Regions from separate parts of the Microbulbifer sp. ABE4_465 genome, predicted to be linked through region 2. Evidence: predicted binding sites of a transcription regulator. Region 2 holds the regulator's gene; each other region holds the start of a gene.
The links. Region 2 encodes PhoB, which activates phosphate uptake and scavenging genes when phosphate is short. Its sites were predicted from a motif close to TGTCATAAANNTGTAACA; they were not measured.

Region 1 (6,422 bases), on a different contig from region 2:
CTCAGATGACCGGTAAATACGTAAGAGGTACCGGAGGAGTCCGAGCGGGTGACTACCGTGATTTTTGTGTCAGGGAGTTCGATGCCCGGGTTGGCGGCAGTGATCTTCGGGTCGTTCCAGCGGTCGATCTTGCCCAGGAATATTTCCGGATATACATCCCGGGGCAGTTTGAGCGCTTTCACACCTTCGAGGTTGTATGCCAGTACTACTTCACCTGCGGTCATCGGCAGTAGCACTGCACCTTTTTGTACCTTGGCGATTTCATCTTCTTTCATAGCGGCATCGGATGCGGCGAAATCCACTACGCCGTTGATGAAGTCCTGAATACCTGCACCGCTTCCCTTGGCCTGGTAGTCCACACGGATTCCGCTCTCGTTGCGAGAGAAGTCCTTGAACCACTTGGAGTAAATGGGAAAGGGAAAGCTGGCGCCGGAACCATTCAGCTGCACGCTGCCACTATCACCTGGTGTGTTCCCACCTGTGGCGTCGGAGCTGCTTTTTCCGTCGGATGAACCGCCGGAACAGGCAGTAATCATCGTCGCGGTAAGTAGAATCCCGGTGCCGGCGCAAAGCGCGCGATTGAATCGTTTCAGAATTGACAGCGTGAACATCATGCTAGGCCTTTTGATGAATGTGGAAAGCATCCGTGAGCAAAGCCACGTCAGGTAGTTAAGTGCGGCAAGCAGCCGTTAGGTACGCACTTCCGTAGATACTAGTTAAGCCAGTGCGCAAGGTGCACAAAGATTGTTGCAATTATGTGAACTTGTACAGGTATGCCAATTTAACCGTCAATTGTTACCCTGGTGTGACCGAATTGTTGCGATCAGTTGATTTTCCCGGGCAATCGCATTGCATCTGCCGGGTTCCTCGCGAGCCTTTGCTATACAAAGATCTAGTGATCCTTTTCTTCGTGGTGAAGTGCTGCACAAAAGGAATTTAATAAGCATGGTACTCGGATGAACCGGCGCAGAAATATAGCTCCCAATCGATCGCTACAGCTGATACTGCTGTTGGCGCTTATCGCCGTGCTCGTGGCGGTGGGTATCTCTCTGTTCAAGGATATCTCGCAAAGCCGGCACGACGATAATATCGACGGCCGTGCGCGCATACTTGGCGCTGGCGCCAGTTTCCCGGCACCACTGTATCTGCGCTGGTTCAGGGACCTGTACAAGAAAGAACAGCAATTCCAGGTGGACTACCAGAGTATTGGTAGTGGCGCCGGAATCACCAACTTTATGCAGGGGCGAATCGATTTTGCCGGTTCCGATTACCCACTGGATGACGAACGCATACAGCGGGTGGAGGGCGGCGTCCTACAGTTGCCGATGGCCGCCGGCGCTATTGTGTTTATCTACAACCTTGAGGGCGTGGAGCAGCTGAAGCTGTCTCGCGAGGTGTTGGCGAAAATTCTGCTCGGGGATATCCGTCAGTGGAACGATCCACTGGTGCAAAAAAGCAACCCGGGTGAAGACCTGCCAGACCGGAAAATAACGTTTGTGGCGCGCGCCGAGGCCAGTGGTACGACGCTGCATATGAGCCGGCATATCGAAGCGTATAGTCAGCACTTTGCCGAAAAAATCGGCGCTTCAAAAGACCCTCAGTGGCCATCCGAGCTGAAGGACAGTGGCAGTCTGATACGCGCTCGGGGCAACGCCGGTATCGCCAGAATGGTCGGCTCGGTGCCCGGTGCGATTGGCTACGTGCAATACGCCTACGCAGACAATGCGAAACTTGCCATGGCATCGCTGGAAAATCGTGCGGGCAATATGGTTGCACCAGGACCGGCGAGCTTCCAGTCTGCACTGAGCAGTTTTGAGGGACATCTGACCCGGCAAAACATTGCCGACCCCGGCGGCGAAAACGGGTATCCGATAATCAGCTTTTCCTGGCTGATCATGCGTAAATCCTATCGCAATCCGGATGTGTTTCCGGCGATGAATGCGATGGTGCACTACGGCCTGGGTGAGGGTCAGGAAGTTGTGGAAGAAATGGGTTATATCCCCTTTCCGGAAAGTGGCCGTAGGAAACTTCTCGAATATTTCGATTCCCGCGGCGCCAGCGGGCCGCTACCACAGCCGCAATAATGTACCGCAGCGGTAACGGCCCGTGAGCTGACTGCGCATGCGCGGTCAGCTGCCGACACTGCCCCCGTCGTTGCGGCGGATCGCAAGCACCGACGGACGCGGCGGCAGTTTGGGATCGTTGTCCGGCCAGCGGTGCAGGGGGTTGTCGAAGGTGGAGTTATCCGCATCCGCCGGGTGTTGCACCGCGACGAACAGGGTTTTACCGTCCGGAGTGAATTCAGGGCCGCAGATTTCGCCACCTACCGGGCAGCCGAAAAAGTGCTTGGGTGCTGCGCGAAGCTCACCCTCGGTCGCCATGGCCCAGAGGCCATCGTGAAAACCGAAATCTTCGCAGCCATCCGTTGCGATCCACATATTCCCCAGTTGATCGAAGGCCACATTGTCCGGGTTGGCGAACCAACCGTGGGCGGAAATATTGCCTGCTTGCTGTTGGCCGTAAGCACCGCGTTCGGCCGGGTCTTCCGCATTGGGGTTACCGCCGAGTAGAAAGGTATTCCACTGAAAGGTGTCACTGGCGTGGTCGCGCAGCCCGCTGCGCCCGGGCGGCACGATTTCCAGTACGTGGCCGGCAGTATTGCGCGCACGGGGGTTGGCCGGGTTTTCATCCCCGGGTTTGCGCCTTTTGTTTTTTGTGAGCATCACATAGGTGCAGTCATTCACCGGGTTGGTTTCGACATCTTCCGGGCGGTCCATGGGGGTGGCCCCCATCAACCTGGCCGCGCGGCGGCAGTCGATCAGTACGTCCGCCTGGTTGCGGAAGCCATTCTCCGGTGTGAGTGGGCCCTGTCCAAAAACCAGTGGCAGCCAGGTGCCGGCGCCACCTTCCCTGAATTGGCCGGCGTACAGTGTGCCCTCGGTCATCAGTTTACGGTTGTGGGTGTTTTCGCCGGGTCGATAAACATCGCTTGAGACAAACCGGTACACAAACTGGTGTTCGTCGTCGTCGCCGCCGTACGCCACGATAGGTTCCCCGGGTTTGCTGACCACGGTAAAACCTTCGTGCTCAAAACGGCCGAGGCTGGTCAACTTGCGGGGCTTGGAATCCGGGTCGTAGGGGTCGAATTCCACCATCCAGCCGAAGCGATTGGGCTCATTGGGCTCGACGGTGATGTCAAATCGGCGGTCGTAGTCTCCCCAGTTGCGGTTGCCTTCCTCGATGCCAAAGGCGTGGTGATTACGCGCTTCCACCTCGTCCGCCACGTTGTCCGGGTCGCCCTGAAAGGCGCCGCCAAAACCTTCCTCGGCGATCAGTACCGTGCCCCAGGGCGTTTTGCCGCCTGCGCAGTTGCCCACGGTGCCAAATACCTGGGTACCACTTGGGTCTTCACTGGTTTGCAGGCGCTTGTCGCCGGCGGCGGCGCCGACGATGTCCATCGCGGTGCTCAGGGTAATACGCCGGTTATACGGGCTGCCCAGTACCGGCTGCCAGCCGTCCTCGGTCAACTCGATCTCTACCACGCTGTGGCCGCAGGCCTGCTGTTCCACTGCGACATGCGCGTCACTGGTGCCGCGCACCGAACTGGCCTCGGTGTATCCCGCAAACATCAGATGCGGCTGTGTGTACTCGTGATTGACACACAGCAGCCCCCGCGCGCTGTTGTTACTCCGGCTGTGCGCGTCGCGATCGCCGGGGGCGGCTTCGGGATCCAGTGGCATAAACGCAATGAAGTCGTTGTTGTAGCCGAAGCGGCGGGACTGCTCCCTGGCGTCGAGCTTGTGCGGAGAAAAGGATTCGGCGAAGGCATCCAGTGGATCGCCCCAGCGCAGTAACAGGTCGGCGCTGTAGTCCTCCGGAAGGTGGTGTTTAAAGTCGAGCTTGTGGGGAATTTCTGAAAATCCCAGATTCTGTGTGGATGCCTTCTTCTGCTCACCGCAACCAGGCAGCAGGGCGGCACCCGTTGTTGCTGCGGTGGCAGCGCCGATGGCTTTGAACAGGGTGCGGCGGGTCAGGCTGGCGGGCTGCTCGTTGCTGGCGACGTCATCTGTGGGGCTTGTCATAAATTATTCACCATTTGGTTCACTTCCCTTTCAGGTGGCAGCAATAGGCCGGAAACGTTCGCTGCGCCTGTGTTGTCGGGAATTGGTTCGCGAATTCGAGAGCAAGATTACAGGCGCAATATGACAAATTTAAAAAAACGGTAACGCAAATTTCACATGCCAAGTCTAGCCTGCGCGCACAAATCAACAGGCCGGGCATGGTTTTTCACGTCATAGCGCCGGTCGTGCAACTGCTTCTTGTATTACAGCCAATTCCATAATGGGGACGGGGAACTATGACTAAGCCTGTATTTAATTTGAAGATGGTGGCGCCTCTTGCCGCAGCTATCATCAGTGTCAATGCTACCGCCCAGAGTGCGGCCAATGAATCTGTCGCAATGAGCGCGAGCTCCGGAGTTGAGGAGATCGTTGTCACCGGTACTAACGTGTACCGCGATCGCACCGACGACATTAACCCGACACTGTCTTTCGACCTGGACTTCTTTCAGCGCTTCGAGCCCCTGACCGTTGGTGAAATGCTCAAGCGCACCCCGGGTGTTGCCTTCACTTCTGATGTTCTTGAGTACGACGCGGTACAGCTGCGTGGTATGAACGCCGAGTACACTGAAGTTCTGATCAATGGCCGTCCGATCCCGGGCCAGGGCGCAGACCGCACCTTCTTTGTTGATCGCATCCCCTCCGAGCTGGTTGAGCGTATCGAAATCATCCGCTCTCCGTCTGCGGACATGACTTCTCAGGGCGTCGCTGGCTCTCTGAACGTGATCCTGAAAGATGGCGCCAAACTGGAAGGTATTACTACCCGCCTGGGTAGCACTTACTACGCCGACTCTGAAGATTTCCGCACCATTGGCTCCGCCGCCATCGCGCATGCCGGTGAGAGTTATGACTTCTGGCTGGGTGCGAACATTCAGGAGCGCTTTAACCCCAAGCGCAAGACCGAAGCCTACTTCGATGAGGAAGTTCTGGAAGGTTATGCCTTCGAAGAGGACACCCGCGATGGTAACGATAACTCTCTGAACGGTTCTCTCGGCTTCCAGCTGGACGACACCTCCGAGGTGCGTTTCAACGCCTACTACGTATTTACCGACCGCACCGAAAACGAGCTGGTTACCGAATACGAAGGTGATGTGATCAGCCGCACCGAGGGTGATCTGGTGGCAATCGCTACTCAGGAAGAGCAGATTGATCAGACCAGCTGGGGTATCGACGGTGTGTACGTCACCGCACTGGGTTCCGGTGAGCTGGAGCTTTCTGCGGCTCTTTCCCAATTCAAGGAAGACACCGTCAACTTCGAAACTGAAGAAGAGTTTGACGACGGAGTTTCCGAAGGTGTGGAAGAGGGCGATGAAGTCCTGTTTATCGAAGACAAGAACTACTCCCTGGAAGGCAGCTATAAAATCGCCCTGGGTGCGACCGAGCTGAAAACCGGTCTCTCCTATGGCGCCAGCGAGCGCACCGGTCTGCAAGCGGGCTTCTTCGATGTGGATGCCGATATCGAGGAAACGCGCGTTGCGCCATACGCCAAGCTGACCTTTGATATGGCGGAGAACCTGAGCCTGGAAGGTGGTCTGCGCTATGACATTTACGAGCGCGAAGTTTCCAACGAAGATGGCAGCGCGAAAAGCGATAGCAATGAACTGCTGCCATCCATGAGCTTGCGCTGGGACATGGATGACGACAACCGTGTGACCGCCTCTGTTGCGCGCACCCTGCGTCGCCCTGAGTTCGACCTGGTATCCCCGTTTGAAGAAGACGAGACGCCGGACGATGAAGACGTAACCGTGGGTAACCCGGATCTGGCTTCCGAGCTGGCCTGGGGCTTCGACCTCGGCTTTGAACACCGCCTGCCCGGTCGCGGCATTCTGGGGGTAAACTTCTTCTACCGCGATATCGACGACGTCATCGAACTGACCGACACCGGTGTTGAAACCGAAGCCGGCGGTGCACTGTTTACCCCGATGAATGTGGGTAACGGTACTTCCCGCGGCGTCGAATTTGATATCTCCATGCCGCTGGCCTTCGTCGGACTGGAAAACACCGGTTTCTACGCCAACTACGCCTACCTCGATTCCGAGATCAAAGATCCGTTCACTGGCGAAATGCGCACCTTCCGCAACCAGCCGGATTCCGTGTACAACATCAGCCTGACCCAGGACCTGCCGGGCTTTGGTGGCGCCGGTATCTCTTACCAGAAGCGCAGCGAATCCCTCGAGACCGAATTCGAGGAATACGTCATCACCGAATACGACGGCAACCTGGAAATGTTCGTCGAATGGAATGTTTCCGAGCAATCGGTACTGCGTTTCAGCGGCACCAACCTGCTGGATCAGGAGAAGGTTG
Region 2 (6,422 bases):
TGCCGGCCGTCGCAGTGGACACGTTTTTCCATAAACTGCCGCGGGTATTGCAGCCCGGTGGTCAGTTAATCGTATACGGCCCGGTGAAAATCGCCGGCGAGTATATTGGTCCCGGCAATGCGGGTTTTGATGTGTGGCTGAAAGAGCAGGACCCACTGCGCGGGATTCGCGATCTGGAGTGGCTGGATCAGCTGGCGGCAGCCCAGGGGCTGCAGCGAATCGAAAACAATTACCTGCCTGCCAACAACCAGTTGTTGGTGTGGCAAATGAGTGAGAACCGCACTTTGTAGGACCCTGCAGGGAGGCTCCTACAGCGGGCGTTAAAAACGAACAATCGCAGGACAAGGAAACATCACTATGCCCCCATGGTTAGAAACCGCCCTCGCTATCTTCGCCGCTGTTGCTGCCGTGTTTTTCTTCGGTAAATATCGCGAATACGCTGCTGCATTGCACGAATCCGAGCGCATGAAGCACAAGCTGTCCAAGGACCTGGACCGCTACCGGGATGTACCCCAGCTGCGTGCCCTGCGCGACGGGCTTTTGGGCGAACGCAATCTGCCGGTGGATGACGAGGGCCGCGAACATATCCTGATCCGCGACAGCGCGCGCAAGCTGGTGCATATCACCGTGGAAAAGCGCAAATCGGAGGGGGTATCCCCGGATGCTCCAGTGCAGTACACCGCCGCGGGAGAGTCCCGGCAGCTGCAAGAGCTGGAGTAATCGTTGAAGTCTTTCCATGCTGGAAACGAAAAAGCCCCTCTCGGGGCTTTTTTTATAGCAGTCAGTTTTGTAGCCGTCAGCTAGTGGCGGTGCTGGCCTGGGTGAGCTTCTGCAGGGGGAAATTCAGGGTAAAGGTACTGCCGCGGCCGGGTACACTGGTTACGTTCATGTTGGCGCTGTGGCGTAACAGCACATGCTTGACGATCGCCAGACCCAGACCGGTGCCGCCGCTCTCGCGGGAGCGACCGGCGTCCACCCGGTAAAAGCGCTCCGTCAGACGCGGAATATGCACCGGGTCGATACCGATACCGGAATCCTTCACCGAAAAATGCCCACCGCTGGCATCCATGCGCCAGCGCAGTTCAATCGGTCCGCCATCCGGGCTGTACTTCACCGCATTAAACGCCAGGTTGGCAAAGGCGCTGTGCAGCTCACCGGCGTCCCCGGTAATCGTGCAGTCCTCATCGCAGGCCACAGAAATCTCATGCCGCTCACCGCTCAGCGAGCGGGCTTCGCCAGCCACCCGTTCCATCAGCTCGCGCACCGACACCCGGTCGCGCCCACTGTCGCGCTCGGATGTCTCCAGCCGCGCCAGCAACAGCAGATCGTTTACCAGACCGGTCATACGCACCGTCTGCTCACTCATCTGCCCCAGGGGCCTGTCCCAATTGCGCGGCGCCTGGCCACTCATCTGCAGCGTCTCCAGGTAACCCGCGATCACCGTCAGCGGTGTGCGCAGCTCGTGAGAAACATTCGCCACAAAATCCCGCCGCATCTGCTCCAGGTTATGCAGCCGGGTAATATCCCGCACAATCACCAGCGCTTCATCCTGACCGAAGCGCGTAACTTCCACCTGCAGAATCCGCGAATCATCCCCCGGCGCCGGCAGCGTAATCGGCTGCTGATTCGCCCGCTTGCCGCCGCTCATTCGCTCGTACATATGCTCGACAAAACGCGGGTCGCGCACAAAGTTGACCAACGGCTGGCCCGCATCGTCCGGCTGTAAACGCAACATTTGCCCGGCGGCAGGGTTCCACCACGCCAGATTGCCATCGTCCTCCAGCGCCACAATACCCTCGCGCAATGCACTGGTACTGTCCTGCACCCGCCGCAGCATCGCGTGGAGCTTCTGCTTCTCTTTGCGGTGGCGGCGCTGCATGCGGTAGAAATCGTCGGTGATATCCCCCCACACACCAAAATTCGTCGGCGCCGGGCCGCGGCGGCCGTTGGCGAGCCAGCGGTCAAATTGATTTTGTTGCCACAGCAACCAGAAAACATAGGCGGCAAGACCAGCGCACAGCGCCAGCCACCAGTGGCCGCTGGCAAAACCGAGAATGGTGGTGCCGAGGGCGATAATGATAAAGCGGGAAAACTCGCCAATACTGCGATCGAGCATGATGGTTTGGCCATCTTGTTTCAGGTAGGTAAACCCGGTAATTGGAAAAACTACCGAGGTTCTAAGCGAAGGTCGAGTGCCGGGTAAGCGTTTTTGAAAGCGTCGGCGACAGGGATGTCGCCGACGCAGCGTACAGGGAAGTATTCACAGCGGTTTAGCTGAGCACATCCGTGTGCTCAGCCCTACGGGCAGCTAAAGCTGCTGAAAATTGTTCCCGACAATTTTTTCAAAAACTTTTACCTGGTGCTCGGCCGCCACAGGACTCGCTACGGAGCCCTCTACAATTCTTGGGTGTAGGTTACACCCTTTCCGCGGTCTGTACAGAAAAGCGGTAGCCGGTGCCGCGCACGGTCTGGATGTAGCGCTCGTGGCCATCCACCGTCAGGGCCTTGCGCAGGCGACGGATGTGAACATCCACGGTGCGCTCTTCCACATACACGTTGCCACCCCACACATGGTCCAGCAACTGGGTGCGGGTATAAGCGCGCTCCTGATGGCTCAGGAAAAACGTCAGCAGGCGGAACTCGGTCGGACCCATATCCACCGGATTGCCATTGATCGTCACCCGGTGGCTGATTGGATCCAGCACCAGGCCACCCGCCGTCAGCGGCTCCTCCGGCGTGCTCGGGCCCGCGCGGCGCAACACCGCCTTCAGGCGTGCAACCAGCTCGCGCGGTGAAAACGGCTTGGTAATGTAATCGTCCGCACCGGTCTCCAGACCCTTGATCTTGTGATCTTCCTCACCCTTGGCAGTGAGCATGATGATCGGCAGAGAAGAAGTCAGCTCATCCCGCTTCAGGCGACGGGCCAACTCAACCCCGGAAACATCCGGCAGCATCCAGTCCAGCAGAATCAGATCCGGTTTCTCATCAATGACCAGCGCGTGGGCCGCCTGGGCATTTTCCGCCTCAAGACAACGGTAATCCGCCATCTCCAGTGCTACCCGTAACATATCCCGCACCGGGGCTTCGTCGTCGACTATGAGGATCGTCTTGCTGTGCATCTGCCTGCCATACCCTAACTGAAGTGATTGTCATTTAACTGACTATTCTAGAGTGGCCATTTAACGTCACTTTAGTGACAAAAATATGACAGCCGTACGGGAAGCGCGGCTTGCGGGTCGGTGTCTGCGCTTAATTCCACAGGTAGTGGGAAAATATGCCTGCAAACAGCGCCATACCCACCCAATTATTGTTCAGGAATGCCCTGAAGCAGGCTTCTCGTTGCCGTGCGCGAATCAGCCACTGCTGGTAGCAAAACAGCCCGGCAGCTACCGCAACACCGCCGTAATACAGGGGGCCCATATCCGCGCGCCCTCCCAGCATCAACAGAGCCAGGATCACCATGCCCTGCAGGCAGCCGGTCATCACCCGGTCCATGTCGCCGAACAGGATGGCAGTGGACTTCACGCCGATCTTCAGGTCGTCGTCCCGGTCCACCATGGCATAAAAGGTATCGTAGGCCACGGTCCACAGCAGGTTGGCGGTAAACAGCACCCAGGCCACCGCCGGTACCTCATCGGTGACCGCGGCAAATGCCATGGGGATTCCCATACTGAACGCCGCACCCAGCACCACCTGGGGCAGATGGGTGTAGCGTTTGGCAAAGGGATAACAGAAGGCCAGCGCCAGCGCCGGCAGCGACAGCAGAATGGTCAGCTTGTTGGTGGTGAGCACCAGTAGAAATGCCAGCAGCATCAGGCCGGCGAACAGCATCAGTGCGCCTTTCGGGGTGGCGGCGCCGGTGGCGAGGGGGCGCTGGTTGGTGCGCTTTACGTGGCCGTCGATGTTGCGGTCGGCGAAGTCGTTGATGGCACAGCCGGCGGCGCGGGTGAGAATCACACCCAGGGTAAACACTACAAACAGGTGCAGCCCCGGCCAGCCCTTTGCGGCAATCCACAGCGCGGCCCAGGTGGGCCAGAGCAACAGCAGCGAGCCGATGGGCCTGTCCAGCCGGGCCAGTTGCCAATAGGGCTGGATACTGGGCCAGTGCTGCGCGAAGCGCTGCTGGACTTGTTGGCGAATGGCTTGCATGGCAGTTCCCGTATTCTTTCCTGTCTCTTCAGATCATTAGGTCATTGGCGGTTTGTGGGGATTGAACCCGCTGAGGAAGGTCTCTGCAACCAGCAGGGGTTTGTCGTGCAGCCAGAAGGTGGAGCGGCGGCCCCAGGCGTGGGTTTCGCTCTGGTCCAGTTCCGCCAGCTGGCACTGGGAATTGCGCTTTAGCTGATTGAGGACGATGGGGCCACGGCGGATGTCCGGCTGGCTGAACAGGAGTTCGCCGAGGGGGCGGTTGTCGAGGCTGCGCAGGTAGCGGGATTTGCCGGCGAGGGTGCGCTCGGGAAGGACGCTGCGGGCGTAAACCCAGGGCTGGGTGTCGCTGCCGTAGAGCAGGACTTCGCGGATCAGGGCGCGGTTGCGCTCTTTGAGGTTGAGGGCGCGGCGCTCTTCGAGGTTGGGTGTGTGCCAGCCCTGGTTGAGTATTTGTACGCTAAACTCGCCGTGGCTCAGGTGTTTGAGGGCGGCGGTGAGGGACCCTTTGTGTTGCAGCCAGGGCAGGAGGTGGTCCGGCGGGGTGTGGCCGTGCAAGCTTTCGAGGGGTTGTGGGTGCCAGTCGCCGATGGCCTCAAAGGGGGAGTGGTACAACGCAGACTCCGCGCGGGGTTTTGCTGGTTTGAATTAACCGCATTGTACCTGACCGCTGGCTTTGGTGAATGGTTATGGTTTTTGCTCGGCTGGAGCGCTGCCGATATAGTGGCGCTGGATTCGGGGAAGAAACCAGTTCGGTGGCGGTGTTGCTGCCGTGTGCAGCCTTGCGAGACACGACCTAGGCGGCCCCCCGTGAACCCATCCATGGGGGCTCTTCCGCGAGGTCCCTCTCGCGGAAGGTCTCGCAAGGCTGCACACAACATCAACACCTTCTCCCGGACCGCAGATTTCTTAATGACAAAATAAGTATCGAACCTGATGACCATCAGGTTCATAACTAGGACGGACCATGGGGCTTACCAAAAAAATCGTACTGGCCATGATCACGGGGATCTTGCTTGGCCTGTTGTTCAATGTACTCAATTCCAGCCAGGTGTTGGGTGCGACGGTTACCGGATTTATCAACAATTACCTCACCAATGGCCTGTTCGACATCATCGGACGGATTTTCATTGCGTCGCTGAAACTGATGGTGGTGCCACTGGTGCTGGTATCGCTGATATGTGGTGCCTGTGCTCTGTCCGAGGGCAGCCGGGTTGGGGTGTTGGCAGGGAAGACACTGCTGCTTTACCTGTGCACGACGGCCGTGGCCATTTCCCTAGCGCTGCTATTGGCGCTGGTGATTCAGCCCGGTGTGGGTATGGAGTACCTGGCGGGGGATGCGCAGTTCGAAGCGAAAGATTCCCCTCCCCTGTCCGATGTACTGGTCAATATTTTTCCGACCAATCCGGTAATGGCGATGGCAGAAGGCAACATGCTGCAGATCATCGTGTTTGCCCTGCTGCTGGGTTACGCGATTTCCCGCAGCGGCAAGCCGGGCCAGCGGGTGGCGGCGTTCTTTAATGATCTGAACGAGGTGATTCTGCGCATGGTGGGTGTGCTGATGGTGTTTGCGCCTTACGGGGTGTTTGCGCTGTTGGTGAACAAGATTGCGCTGCTGGGTCTGGATGCCATTCCGACTCTGGCGAAGTATTTCGGGGTGGTGCTGCTGGCGCTGATGATCCACGCCTTCGGTGTCTATCCGCTGCTGCTGAAATTGCTGTCGGGGCTGAACCCGGTGAAGCTGATCAAGAAAATGCGCCCGGCGATGGCGTTTGCCTTCAGTACCGCGTCTTCCGCGGCGACGATTCCGGTGACGCTGCAGACGGTGGAGAAGCGTCTGGGTGTGGATAACAAGATTGCCTCTTTCACTGTTCCCCTGGGTGCGACCATCAATATGGATGGTACGGCGATCATGCAGGGGGTGGCGACGGTGTTTATCTCCCAGTTGTATGGGATCGAGATCGGTCTGATGGGTTACCTGACGGTGATTCTGACCGCGACTCTCGCGTCTATCGGCACCGCTGGTGTGCCGGGTGTGGGTCTGATTATGCTGGCGATGGTGCTGGGCCAGGTAGGCCTGCCGGTTGAGGGCATTGCCATTGTGATGGGTGTGGATCGTTTGCTCGACATGGTGCGCACGGCGGTGAACATTACCGGGGATTCAGTGGTGAGCACGATTGTTGCGAAAAGTGAGGGGGCGCTGAACGTGGATACCTTCAATGACGACAACTACAACAGTGTGGTAAGTGAGGGTGAGGGCAAGGGCAAAGGAAAAT
Region 3 (6,422 bases), on a different contig from region 2:
GACGCGGTGGTAAAACCGTTACCGCTGGGCTCAACGGCCTGGGTGAGCTTGGTCATGTGGGTGTCGGATTCCACTACCAGATTCACCGCGTAATCGTAAAAATCCTGTGCCCACCAGGTGTGCAGAATTTGATTTTCTGATTTGCCGGTGTAGTGGGGGAACATGGGTTTGTGGTACTGGGCAAAGCGCCACTGGGCGCTGCTGCCGTAGCTGGCGAGATCGCTCTGCAGCCAGTTGTTCTGGGCGCTGGCGTAGGAAGACCAGCCGCTGTTTTTAAACTGGCTGTTGAGTGTGTATACGCGCAGCAGCGGAGAAATCTGCACGGCACCGTAGGTGTCGCTGGGGTTGCAGTTGCCGTCAGTATTGAAGTCGGCTCCGAACACCTGACACAGGGTCGAGTAGTTGTCGTCTTCGTGGTTGCCGTGAGTGGGGATCAGTGGATAGATGCGCTTGTAGCTCAAACCGTCGATCTGGTCACTGGAATAGGTGAGCTCCCAATCGTCGAGATAGGCATTCATCTGAGAGGCGCTGTTGGCATCGGTGAAGTCACCGCCATGCATCACTGCGAGTGGGCGAATTTTTGCCAGCAGCTGGTTGCCCTGGCGACGGTTGGTGTGACCGGTGCGGGTGTCACCGCCAGCAATGACTACAAAGGGGGAGTTATCGTTGGGGGCAGTCTTGAACCAGAAACGATCGCCACAGCCATCCTGGTCACATACGCGGAAGAATACATCGGAATCGGCGGAAAGATTTTCCAGGCGTACAAAACTGCTGTCGATACTGCCATCAAAGGTGTAGCTGGCATCCACGCCGGCGCTGGTCCAGCTTCCCTCGTTGGTGGAGTAGCCGTAGCTCACGTAAGGATTGGAGCTGCTGCCATCGGGAGAAAAGCCGATCACGGCGCTGGTGCGGCCGTCGGTGTCCCATACCAGGCGGTAATGTTTGGTGGCGGCACTGGCGTCTGCCGCACACAGGGCCATCAGCAGGCTCGCGGAGCCAGCCAGGCGAATAGAGTTACTTCCCAGAAACTGTTTCATGGGTTTTCCTGTCCAGGTTTTTATAGAAAGAAAATAAATGGAAATCAGAAGAACGAAAAAATACAGCGCGGGCAGTGTGCAGGGGGATTAGTGACAGCTTTTTGAATTCCCGGAGACGAGGCGCACAAACGCCGCATTGCGGTGTGGAATTGTGATGGACTGCCCATCCACGAAACTGACCGCCACCGCGCCGGACTTTAAATAGTTGTAAACGGTTTGTAATGAACCATCTTGTTCGGAAGTCCAATAATCACCGCGTTTGGTTTTTGGAAAGAAGGCGGTATCGATGGTGGGCTGGCCGGCTTTTGCGTCTGTGTAGACCAGGGTTTGCAGTTCACCAGCGGTGGGCAGTCGCCAGTCCTGTGCACCACACAACGTCTCTTCGCGGGTGCGCCGGATCAGGTCGGCGGTATCGCAGCGTTCTTCTTCGAAATAGCAGTCGCCATTGTTGGGTGTGCCAATCGCCGTCTGTTTTCTCGAAGCGGAAGTGGATACTGTAGTGAGCCCCTCGCTCTGGTGGACCTGTTCCCGATACCAGGAGTAGGTCCAAAGGCCATCGTGAATATTTTCACTGTCGGTTTTCACTTCCCACAAAAGACTACTGCGACTGTCGCACACGCAGGACCAGGGGCCTGCCCAGTTAGGTAGCGGTACACCAGAGGAATCTATTTTTGTGAAATGGTATGGAACCGGTACGGGATCTTCCGGTTGATGCAGCGCTGCCGTAAGCAGCACACCGGCCGACAGTAAAAAAAGCACAAGCGAGCGTTGCCAGACTTTCATCGCGCCGGCTCCTCGAAAAATTGCAGGCGGATCGCACGGGTGTGGCGGGTGTGAGCAATCTGCGAGTGATCGAAGGCCGAGACCCACAGGCAGGTGCCATCGGCAATCGGCACGTCCAGCGTGGAGCCGGTAATCCGCTTGCGCGCAATTTCCAGATGCCAGTAGCCATCTTTCCATACGCCGCGGGCACGCACATCGGCGCGGTCCCCTTCAAAGCGATTGGAGTTGTACATCACCGACGGCATGACCGTGCCGGCCGGATAGCGCGCGTCCTGCGCGGCGGAGTAGGGCTGGTAGTCAAACCAGGGGATTACCCACTCCGCTTTTTCGTTTTGGTATTTACTGTCGTGTTTATTTTGGCCTGTTTGCAGCGCTGCCAGTTGCACCGGATCTATGGGCAGGCGTTTGGGTACTATGATGCTGGGCTTGTACCACTGCCAGTTCATCACGTAAGCACCGGACTCCTTGCCGTCTTGCTGGTAACCGGCGGTATAGCGGCGCTCTCCCGGGCGCACCTGATCCGGCGGGCCGATAAAGTTGTCGTCGGCGAGATACATGTCGTTGGTGCGCACCGCCTTCCAGTGCCAAAGGTCGTGCAGTTGCCCGTCACTGCTGTAGTGGTAACCCTTGCCATGCCAGTTGGCCGGGCGCTCGGATAGCGGTTTGCGCCCCAGGTGCGCAGTGCCGGCAGCGCCGAAAGCGCAGCTGGAGGACAGCAGCACGGCAAATTTGTCTTCGTAGTGGCGGGTTTCATCGAAATTGTGGAAACCCTGTTGCTGCACCTCCCAGCCATTTTCTGTTTTCAGCAGTGGCAGGTGCACCAGGCTGCGGGTGGCATCCCGCCAGCGGGCGGACAGAAAAAATTCTTCGCCGTTGGTAAGTGCCCGCAGGGTGACCTCGGTGGCGCCGTCATCGAAGTTGGCACCGCCGTCGGTGTAAACCGTGATTGGCATTGCCCGCTGCCACTGGGGTTCATCGGCGCGACCGTCGATCTCGATGGGGGAATGATCGGGGTCGATAAGTGGAATCTGCGCGACCAGCAGCGGGACCTGGCTCTGGCCGTGAGTTAGCAGCCAGCCACTTAAAAGCATCAGCAGGGTGGCGGTGACTAGTCCGCCGCCGACGAGCAGGCGTCCGGGAGATCGCTGCCCTGCCTGAGGAAGGCAAATTCGCACTAGGGACTTTCGGCCCCAGCGCACCAGGTAGAGCCCGGCGTGTAGCGCGATATATGCGAGCATCCCGATGGCACCCAGGTAGTGCCAGTCGCGCAGGCTCCACTCCATACCTGCCGTGCCCGCAAACAGCAGCCAGCCGCTCCCCAGCGACAACAGCAGAACCGGGTATCCCGCGCGGATAATCGCCCGCTGCCAGCCCGGCCAGCGCCGGGTCGTGGCAGAGGTTGAGGTTCGGCAATCGCGCGCGCGGTAGGCTGCCAGCAAGCGGTGGACGACATAAAGGATGGCGACCAGGGTGACCGCCACTGCGCTAAGGAAGTGCAGTCCGATCACCTGCCCCTGGGGGAGCAGCTCTTCAAATCGGGCGACTTCCGGGCGAGAGAGACTGGCAATGCGCAATCCACTCAGCAGGCTGCACAGCACCGCAACGCCGGCAGCTCCGTGCAGCAGAATCCAGCGCAGGCTTTTGCGGTTGGCGGCCACGTCCTCTCCCGTCCGGCTCTCAAAGGGCGGCAGACTAAACAGGCCAGATGGCAATTCAATGACACTGGCCGGTCAGAACACCAAATGACTTTTCACGATAAAATCTAAATGAGAATTCATTGCATTACGGGTTGCGGTTCATTAGACTCCCGTTCCAAATTCAAGGGGTAGTTCCTGGGGGCTCAATAATGCAATCAAATCCACGTATATTCGCCAGCTCTCTGCTGGCTGTCGCACTGGCCGCAGCCAATAGCGCCATCGCCGCTGAAGGGGAAAGTGAGGCGAGTGCAACCGCCATTGAAGAGATGACCGTAGTTGGAGTGCGCGAAAAGCGCGTAAGCCGCGGTGCCACTGGCCTGGCGCTGGCCATCAAGGATACTCCTCAGTCCATCAGCATCGTCGATCAGCGCACCATGGAAGACTTCGGCGTGACCGGCGCCAATGACGCCCTGGAGCTGAGCACCGGTGTCAACGTTGATCAGTACGAAACCAACCGCGCTACCTATAACTCCCGTGGCTTCGAGATCCAGCTTACCCAGGTCGACGGCCTCGGTATGACCAACGACTTCGGTACTGTAGTTGGCCAGCTGGATACCTTCCTGTTTGAAAAGATTGAGTTGATCCGCGGCGCCAACGGCCTGCTGACCGGTGTGGGCAACGCCTCCGGCACCATCAACTATGTGCGCAAGCGCCCGACCAATGAAACCGGTGGCATCGTCGATTTCCGCGGTGGCTCCTACGGCTACAAACGTGCCGCAGCAGACTACAACCAGGTGCTGACCGAAGATGGCAGCTGGGCCGGCCGTGTGGTTGTTGCTTACGAAGACAAGGACTCTCACATCCGTGACCAGCACGATGAGAAGATGTCCCTGTACGGTGTAGTGGACGGCCAGATCGGCACCAACGGTGTACTGACTGCCGGTGTGACCATTCGCGATGACAAGCAGGATTCCCCGATGTGGGGCTCATTGATTCTGTTCCGCGCAGACGGCAGCATGGCGGACTTCGATACCTCCACTTCCACCGCCGCTGACTGGGCCTACTGGGACACCGAATCCAAAACCGCGTTTGTTGAATATACCCACCAGCTGCCAGAGGGCTGGGAGGCCAAGTTCACCTACAACCGGCACGAGAACGAAACTCAATCCAAGCTTCTCTACGCGTGGGGTAGCTACATCAATGAAGACGGCACCGGACCGGTAGGCTGGCCGTATCGCGGAGCCACCGACAGCACCAACGATCTGCTGGACGCGAACCTGACCGGCGCATTCAATGCCTTTGGTCAGGAGCACACCCTGATTGCCGGAATCAGCCACTCAATGAAGGAGACCGCTTCTAGTTCTGCGCCGGCTCCGGACGAGCAAATGTTTCTTCCGCTTCCCATTCCGAATGGTGGAAAGGATTATCCGGAGCCCACATGGGGTGAGATGTCCCCCGCGTCCGCCGGTGAGCAGGAACTGACCCGTCTCTACGCTGCGGCACGCCTGAGCATTACCGATGCGCTCAATGCGATCGTGGGGGTGAACTCCATCAAGCTGGCGCGCGAAGGTAGCTCTATTTACGGCGGTGGTGTATCCCAGACCTACTACCCGGATACCGAAGAGACCAGCCCGTATATGGGGCTGACCTACGACTTCACCGACAATATTCTCGGCTACGTTTCCTACTCCGATATTTTCCAGAATCAGGACCAGACCGATATCAACCGTGTCTATCTGGACCCGATGAAGGGCGTGAATATGGAAGCCGGGGTCAAGGCCGAGTGGTTCGACAGCCGCCTGCTGACCACTGCTGCGGTATTCAGTGCAGAGCAGCAGGGCCTGGCGACTTACGCTGGCGAAATCGATGGCACTTCCTGGTATGCCCCCAAAGACGTGAAGTCCGAGGGTTTTGAGATCGAAGCGGTCGGCCAGGTAACCGACAACGCGAACCTGACCGTGGGGCTGACCCATCTGGACCTGACCGGCCCGGACGGCAACGACATCTACGAATGGGTACCGCGCACCACCGCCCTGGTACGTTTTGATACTCGCCTGGATGCCGTGCCGCAGTTGCGAGTGGGTGTGAACGGTCGCTGGCAGTCCGATATTATCGGTAGCTACGCCGAGCAGGACGCCTTCTTCCGCGCGGACGCCTTCGCGTCTTATGAAGTGAGCGAGTCCGCGACTGTTCGATTCAACATCAACAACCTGTTCGACGAGAAGTACGTGGAAGGTCTGGCCTACGGTGCCATCTACGGTGCGCCGCGTCACGGTCAGGTATCGTTCCAGTACAGCTTCTGATATCGAACCATCGCCGTCAGGTGAGTTAAAAAAAGCCGGGCAAACCAGTGGTTTGTCCGGCTTTTTTGTAAGGCAACCGCCATTTATATCTTGTATGGCGTCGATTGATAAAAGCTAAATGAGAATACGTTGTATTTGATGCAATAGAGGACTAGACTGCCGTCTAAGCTGTAACCCGCATATTGGTCAGCCCTGTGCCTGTCCAGTGATGCTGCCCTCCGCTGATATTCGAATACGCGCATTTCAAGCATTCAAAAATTATGAATAAAACCCTGTTCAAACTGCACAGCTGGATGGCACTGGCCGCTTTTGTCCCGCTGCTGGTCATCTGTATCACCGGCAGCATCCTGGTGTTCAAGCATGAAATCGACACCATGCTGGCGGCAGATGTGGTGCGGGTGGATTCGGCCGGGCGCGAGCGCCTGAGCCTGGATGCGCTGGAAGCGTCCATGCACCGGAACTTCCCGGATTACGAAGTTACCGGCTGGGCACTGTTTCAGGACAACGACCGCGCGGACGTGGTCTACACCATGAAGTACGGCACCGACGACTGGACCTTCGCGCTGATGGACCAGTACTCCGGCGAGCCCCTGCGCGGCCCCACCGGTTTGACCGATGACCTCACCAACTGGTTGCTGGACCTGCATTACACACTGCTGATG

Region 1: ACXAG1_RS12825 (PhoX family protein) is a predicted target of PhoB. The motif match lies at 4,202-4,219, and genes of this name have one in related genera.
Region 3: ACXAG1_RS05940 (ethylbenzene dehydrogenase-related protein) is a predicted target of PhoB. The motif match lies at 3,525-3,542, and genes of this name have one in related genera.

Annotation. Positions count from the first base shown of each region.
Region 1 covers NZ_JBSWXV010000007.1:200,289-206,710, forward strand. The annotation lists gene pstS (phosphate ABC transporter substrate-binding protein PstS) at 1-614, opposite strand, end outside; gene pstS (phosphate ABC transporter substrate-binding protein PstS) at 957-2,084, shown strand; gene ACXAG1_RS12825 (PhoX family protein) at 2,130-4,082, opposite strand; gene ACXAG1_RS12830 (TonB-dependent receptor plug domain-containing protein) at 4,358-6,422, shown strand, end outside.
Region 2 covers NZ_JBSWXV010000008.1:127,746-134,167, reverse strand. The annotation lists gene ACXAG1_RS13505 (DUF938 domain-containing protein) at 1-290, shown strand, start outside; gene ACXAG1_RS13500 (hypothetical protein) at 358-720, shown strand; gene phoR (phosphate regulon sensor histidine kinase PhoR) at 797-2,116, opposite strand; gene phoB (phosphate regulon transcriptional regulator PhoB) at 2,415-3,119, opposite strand; gene ubiA (4-hydroxybenzoate octaprenyltransferase) at 3,250-4,149, opposite strand; gene ACXAG1_RS13480 (chorismate--pyruvate lyase family protein) at 4,186-4,761, opposite strand; gene ACXAG1_RS13475 (dicarboxylate/amino acid:cation symporter) at 5,114-6,422, shown strand, end outside.
Region 3 covers NZ_JBSWXV010000002.1:538,040-544,461, forward strand. The annotation lists gene ACXAG1_RS05930 (DNRLRE domain-containing protein) at 1-1,037, opposite strand, end outside; gene ACXAG1_RS05935 (Lcl C-terminal domain-containing protein) at 1,125-1,820, opposite strand; gene ACXAG1_RS05940 (ethylbenzene dehydrogenase-related protein) at 1,817-3,478, opposite strand; gene ACXAG1_RS05945 (TonB-dependent siderophore receptor) at 3,667-5,760, shown strand; gene ACXAG1_RS05950 (PepSY-associated TM helix domain-containing protein) at 6,021-6,422, shown strand, end outside.